2 regions of the Paenibacillus sp. RC84 genome follow, and region 1 is predicted to be linked to the other one. Evidence: riboswitches for the same ligand, from Rfam matches in the RefSeq annotation. Region 1 holds a riboswitch; the other holds the start of a gene.
The links. A riboswitch is a leader RNA that binds a small molecule or an ion and turns the genes downstream of it on or off. The one in region 1 is predicted to bind FMN.

Region 1 (3,410 bases):
CCTAGAGCCTACATTAAAAGTACGAGCATAGTTATACCAGTGGAAACCGCATCGTATTATTGGAAATTTGGTAAAGAAAAGAACATGTCCCCTTGGTATGCAGTCAAAGATAAAGAAGCTATAATCGTACCTAAAAATTCAACAATTAAGATTTCCTTTAAGAGAGAACCGGATGGTCCTCCGATTATTAGACAAGTCATTACTGACAATGACAATAGAGATATAGAAACAAAGAATTCTAACGAAATAACAGTACCGTCCTCAGAAGGAATTTACATGTATAGTATTAGTGCAGACTGGTCTGAAGGAAGCGCTCAATATGCAATAAAGGTGCATGTTAAGTAAAGCTTATGCATTAGGTTAGACGAATTTAGAATGATCGTTAGTGGACTCGTTTGCAAATATAGTAACAGGAAAAATAAAAATCAGTGCCATTACTAAAGATAGTATTTTTGAAATATTTTTAGACATTCTAACTCTCCCATGTATCGCCGGCCGGCTAGGTAAATTTGCCGTATTCATACAATTGAGTCAAATGTGTTAATTTTTCCTTTAAATTATTACTCAATGTGTTTTTGTCCATTCCTACTTGATTGATAGATCTTTCCATCTGTATCTTCACTATAGTAATAAGTGTTCTCAGCTTCATCGTTAAATTGAACCGCAACTGCATAATCATTAATACCAACAAATTTTTGCGCCTTAACTGTTTTGAATGTGTAATCATTTGATTCGAATCCCTTGGTACTAAGATGTTCTACCGTTCTTTTTTCAAGAGATTGACTAATTGCAGTGTTAATTTTTATTTCACTTCCGTAAAAATCTCCAATAAAAAAACCTACAGCTGACATGAAGACAAATAACACAATAAGCCAAATTTTACGAATAGTTCCCACTCCCCTTGGTGGAATAGAATAAAAATTCGAATAGAGCGAGTCCTGTGAAACGCACTCACAGGGCTTAGAAATGATTCTTGAAATGCAATCAATATACTATATATAGTAAAATATGTAAAGTTCCACATTGGTTAATGAAAAGAGAAATTGATGAATGGATATTTATATAAATAAAAATATGAAATACATAATAATCGTGGAGACGATTAAGTATGGTTATGGATTCTACCACTAAGTTTTAACAGCAGAACAAATTATTCAGGTTCTAGGCTTTGGAAGAAGGAACGACTATGAATTTTGAAGAACCTCCTTTTTCCAGTTAGTCGGATAGAGAAAAGAGATACGATAAACACATTTAAAGACGTGATTTTCAATTGGTTAAAAGGCAAAGAAAGCAGGGCATAAGCCCTTGCTTTTTTTATTTTAGAGTGTTAATATTTCAATTACAGTTAAGTGTTCTTAGGTCGGTTTTGTGGTAGGATTTTGGTAGGAAACTTGTTGATATCAAAGGAAATGACGAGTAATCAAAGTAACTGAAGATTTCTCGGAAATCCAGCAGTATCAAGGGTTTGGGTAACCAATGAATATTACAGGTCACCAAAAGAACATACGAAATTGAATATTGAACCTTCGGGGTAGGGTGAAAGTCCCAACCGGCGGTGATGGGTACGCAAGTACCCTAAGCCCGCGACTCCCGGCTGTTACGGCCGGGACTGACTTGGTGCGACTCCAAGGCCGACGGTAAAGTCCGGATGGGAGAAGGTGAAAAGCAGCTTCATTAAAATTTTTATTTTAATGAAGTCTGTTTGTCGATGCCCCCGTTGAACTTCCAGCGGGGGCATCGTCTCTTTTCGGAAGGTTCAATTCAAAACATTCCACAGGGGGTTTTTGAATTGGAGAATGCTTTAGGTCTTAACGGAAAGTCCGCATTAACGAGAGGAAAAGGGATCAACGGCATCTGGTATGTCGCGCTGGGCGCCACTTTGTGGGGGCTTGATCCGCTTTTCCGCATCCTGCTGCTGAAAAGCTTAACATCGGCGCAGATCGTGTTCATCGAACACCTGCTGCTCGCCTGCTACGCGCTTCCGGTCCTGATCCGGTACCGAGAACAACTGACCGGGAAGCTGACGCTGGCTGTCATCGGCGCGCTGCTGTTCATTTCGTGGGGCGGATCGGCAATCGCCACGATTTTGTTCACGTCGGCGTTTGCTCATGGGAGCGCGAATGCCGTGCTGCTTTTACAAAAGCTTCAGCCCTTATTCGCGATTACCTTGGCGCGCGTACTGCTGAAAGAAGCTCTGCCGGCCCGATTTTTTAAATACATCTTTTTCGCACTTGCGGGCACGTATTTGCTGACGTTCGGGTTTCAATCCCCGTCGCTGGGACTCAAAGATCTGGGCACCATGAGCTGTCTGCTGTCGATTCTGGCCGCAATTCTCTGGGGCGGGTCCACGGTCATGGGCAAATATTTGCTGCAAAAAAATCTCGATTTCCCGATCGTAACTTCGCTCCGGTTTTTACTGGCCATTCCGCTGCTGTTTATCGTGCTGATGGCGAGCGGGGACGCCTGGCAGCTTCATAAAGCAACGGGCGAGTGGGCGCTTATTGTTGTGAACCTGCTGTTCCAGGCGTTTTTCCCGGGGCTGATCAGCATGCTGCTTTACTATAAAGGGTTGTCCTCGACCAAGGCGTTTCTCGCGACGATCGCGGAGCTGTCCTTCCCGGCCGTCGGTGTTCTGATCAACTGGCTCGTATTCGATCAGGCTCTGACAATCGGACAGTTGGCCGGCTTCCTTCTGATCTGGTCCACGCTGTGGTTTATGGGACGCACCCCGGAAAGTAAAGCCGCCGCGTCCGGCGCCAACGAGAAGCTAGACGCTTCGGCCGTTTAATTGCAACGCATCCAAAAGACTGCCTAATCGGCGGTCTTTTTTTATATCCACCGAAAGCGGAGCTCCACTTGCACGGAGCGAAAGAATTGAGTTTAGTTGAACTTCAGGCAGGTGTGCGGGAGAGTATAGCCGGATTTCCGGAAGATACTATGCTAAAATAAATACAGTACCATTATTTTACATAACCCCGCTAAGTGAGGTGTACGGAAATGAAACGCTCGGTTATGCTTGACGAGATTCATGCCCTTCATCCCAATGAAGCGAAGGGCCTACTGCTGCAAATGCTGGAGCAAGCACAGCGTTACGAAGAGCTGCCCGAGAAAAAACATGCCCTTCAAAAACAAATTTTAGAGATATGGAATGGTCACTTGGCCCGAAAACAGGCGGAGAACGAGGGAGAAGCAGGCCATGTCCACATTGTGATGGGACTGTCCGATGCGGGAGCTTTGAAGTATGCGCTCAGCAGCCTGGGCAGGAGGAAAGAAAGCGAGATCCTCGCGTTTAACGATTGTTTTTCCGAAGGGCCGATCCGGGAGCTGGAGACGGAGAAAGGGCGGAAGTTCCGGCTGGAATGGATGTCCGAACGTTTCAGGGAGTATGGGCACGCCCAGCTAACAGGGAT
Region 2 (3,410 bases), on a different contig from region 1:
CGACTGCGAAATCAACCCGAACAAACATGAGCGCGGAACGCTTGCGATGGCTCACGCCGGACGCAACACAGGCGGCAGCCAGTTCTACATCTGCTACCAGCCGCAGCCTCATCTTGACGGCCAGCACACGGTTTTCGGCAAAGTAACCAAAGGCATGGAATATGTGGACGCGTTCAAAGGCCGCGACACAATGGAGAAAGTTGAAATCGTCGAAGTTTAATGAATGTATCCAAAAGCCCCTGGACAACCGCTGTAAGAAAGCGGCTGGTCAGGGGCTTTTCAGGATCAGGGCATCGAGGCGTATTTCCGCGTACGCAACATCCAGCAGAGAATCCACGCCAGCTTTACCGAGTTCGTCCCAGAGCCGCGCTTTATCCCATCCGCAGGCTGCCAATCCCTCATGGAGTACACGGCCGCGCACAATAACGGGGATCCCGTCAGAATGGCCATGATATAGGTTTGCGAAGCCGACGGCCGCCGTGTTTTTGGCCGCCTTCAGGCACTTTCGGGAAAAGTCTGTGTTCCTTTTCATTTATTCGGCTTCCCTTTCGTACAAGATGATCGCCCCGGTTTTCCGGGTATCTGCTTGAATATCCGGAATGGCTGAATACCCCCCTGTCCTTCCGCTGCAATCTCCATTTATGTGCGGCACATAAGGATCCTTCCTTGATGGGAAATCCGTTCCGCTTTTGTTCCGCATGACATATAGGACAGACTTATCCAGCCTTTCCCCGATTCGGCCCTGCTTATACCGTTTTCCGACCGGACTAGTCAACTTGACACTTGCAATTTGGAAATGACAATGGTACTATTCAGTCAACAATCGAATAAGATTGAATCAATCCTTCGGGGCGGGGTGAAAGTCCCTACCGGCGGTGTTGCCGCAGTACCGGTTATCCGGTCTGCAGCTCAGTCCGTGACCCGGCTTGTCTGTTTTTTAAGCGTTCGAACGCAGGACAATCCGGCTGACTTGGTGAGAGTCCGAGACCGACAGTTAAAGTCTGGATGGGAGAAGGAGAACGAAACGATTCAGTCTGCATACGCAGCTTCACCTGCATTCGCACAGAAAGGGCTTTTTTAGGTACATACGCGGCCTGGGTTGGCCGGCTTATTTGTGCTCTAAAGTTCATAAACAGCGGCGAGACCGGACGGCGGGCCATCGTGGCCTTAGCTTGTGCTATCTTTTCACTGCCGTTTTTTCCGATCTCGTCCTTTCTGCAAGCAAGATGCGAAATGTGTGGTAGCAGCACGTTTCTTTGGCATACCTGCCGGAGAACCCCGTATCCGTTCCCTTATTAAGGGGATCGGAGGTACTTTCCCGTACCCGCAGACTGGCTTCACGCGCGTTCTTGCTATTCCATAAAACCGCCCTTGTCCGAAACGGACAGGGGCTTTTTCAGGTTCAACATTTTGGCCGATGCGGGAGAGACTAAACACAGAACGAACCAAGCCGGAAAGCTGCTGAGGCAGAAAAGAGGGAAGAGCCAATTCCCTTCCCGGAAAGGAGACCGCTCATGCTTCAACCTTTACAGGACGAAAGTTACATGCGCCTGGCGCTGCAAATGGCCCAGGCGGCGCTCGGACAGACGGGCATCAATCCCGTCGTCGGCTGCGTCGTCGTCAAAGACGGCCGCATCGTCGGCATGGGCGCCCATCTGAAGCGGGGAGAGGGCCACGCGGAAGTGCACGCGCTGAAGATGGCCGGCCGCGAAGCCGAAGGCGCCACGGCTTACGTCACGCTGGAGCCGTGCAGCCATTACGGCAAGACGCCGCCGTGCAGCGGCAGGCTCATCGAGAGCGGCATCCGCCGGGTCGTCGTCGCGGCCGTAGACCCGAACCCGCTCGTGGCGGGGTCGGGGATCGCGAGACTGCGGAGCCGGGGCATCGACGTGGAGGCCGGTCTGCTCGCGGACGAGGCGAACGCCTTGAACGAGGCGTTTGGCAAGTTCATCGTGACGCGCCTGCCCTTCGTCACGATGAAATCCGCGAGCACGCTCGACGGCAAGATCGCCGCCAAAACCGGCGACAGCAAGTGGATCACCGGCGCGCCCGCCCGCGAGCTCGTCCACGCGATGCGGCACCGCCACGCCGCGATCATGGTCGGTATCGGCACGGTGCTTGCCGATGATCCCGAGCTGACCACCCGGCTGTCCGTGCCGGCGCTCCATCCGCTGCGAATCGTCGTCGATTCGCAGCTCCGGACGCCGCTGTCCGCGCGGGTGCTGCGGCAGCAGGATGAGCGGCCGACGCTCATCCTGACAACCGCCGGCGCCGATCCCGCCAAGCGCGAAGCGCTTGAAGCCCTCGGCGCCGAAGTGCTGGCGTGCGGCAGCGGCCCGCACGTCGATCTCCCGCTCGCGATGCGGCTGCTGGGCGAGCGGGAGGTGCCCTCCGTCCTCCTGGAAGGCGGAGGACGGCTCAGCGGGGCGATGCTGGAGAACCGCCTGGTGGACAAGGCGGTGCTGTTTTTCGCCCCGAAATGGATCGGCGGCGGGCCGGAGGCGCCGGACAACGCGGCGTTCGCCGGATTCGGCCGCATGAGCGAGGCGATCCGGCTGGCGCGGATGACCGTCGAGACCGTCGGCGAAGACGTCTGTCTCACGGGTTACCCGCAGTACGCCGAGAAGGAGGGTTCATCATGTTTACCGGATTAATCGAAGAAATCGGCGTTATGCGCCGCATACACAAGCAGGGCCAGGCGATGGTCCTGACCCTCGGCGCACGCCTGGTGCTGGAAGATGTAAAGCTTGGCGACAGTATAGCGGTCAACGGCGTCTGTCTGACCGTCGTCGCCTATGACAAGGAGACCTTTTCCGTCGATGTCATGCCGGAGACGTACCGCAAAACGAACCTCGCATCGCTTCAGACGGGAGCACGCGTCAACCTGGAACGGGCGATGCCGGCGAACGGCCGTTTCGGCGGACATCTCGTGCAGGGCCACGTAGACGGCACCGCCCGGATCCGGGCGAGAACGCCGGAGGAGAATGCGGTCGTCTACCGGCTGGAGCCGGACGACGATGCTGTCCTCCGCTACATGATTGCGGGCGGCTCCATCACGATCGACGGTATCTCGCTTACGCTTACAGACGTGACCGACAGCACGTTTGCCGTTTCAATCATTCCGCATACCCTGGCCCAAACGATTCTGCAGGACAAACAGCCCGGGGACAGCGTGAACATCGAATGCGACGTGCTTGGGAAATATATTGAAAAGCTGCTCCGCGCGGGTCCGGGCGGGAAGACACATTCTTGCGGCGGACAGGGCGGGCTGACCGAGAAGTTTTTGGCGGAGAACGGATTTTTCTGACGGTAAGCCGAACGGTATTTTTTTGAAGGAGGGAACAAAATGACAGAGAGAGAAACCTATTCGTTTCATTCGATCGAAGAAGCGGTCAGCGACCTGGCCGCAG

Region 2: another riboswitch for FMN. It lies ahead of ribD (bifunctional diaminohydroxyphosphoribosylaminopyrimidine deaminase/5-amino-6-(5-phosphoribosylamino)uracil reductase RibD); the one in region 1 lies ahead of ABH899_RS11005 (DMT family transporter).

Annotation. Positions count from the first base shown of each region.
Region 1 is NZ_JBGBYL010000004.1:156,920-160,329, forward strand. Features, by position in the region: gene ABH899_RS10995 (hypothetical protein) at 1-345, shown strand, start outside; gene ABH899_RS11000 (hypothetical protein) at 561-896, opposite strand; FMN riboswitch at 1,519-1,664, shown strand; gene ABH899_RS11005 (DMT family transporter) at 1,790-2,788, shown strand; gene ABH899_RS11010 (DUF1835 domain-containing protein) at 2,998-3,410, shown strand, end outside.
Region 2 is NZ_JBGBYL010000003.1:168,447-171,856, forward strand. Features, by position in the region: gene ABH899_RS07990 (peptidylprolyl isomerase) at 1-220, shown strand, start outside; gene ABH899_RS07995 (hypothetical protein) at 269-532, opposite strand; FMN riboswitch at 839-1,021, shown strand; gene ribD (bifunctional diaminohydroxyphosphoribosylaminopyrimidine deaminase/5-amino-6-(5-phosphoribosylamino)uracil reductase RibD) at 1,515-2,654, shown strand; gene ribE (riboflavin synthase) at 2,639-3,307, shown strand; gene ABH899_RS08010 (bifunctional 3,4-dihydroxy-2-butanone-4-phosphate synthase/GTP cyclohydrolase II) at 3,347-3,410, shown strand, end outside.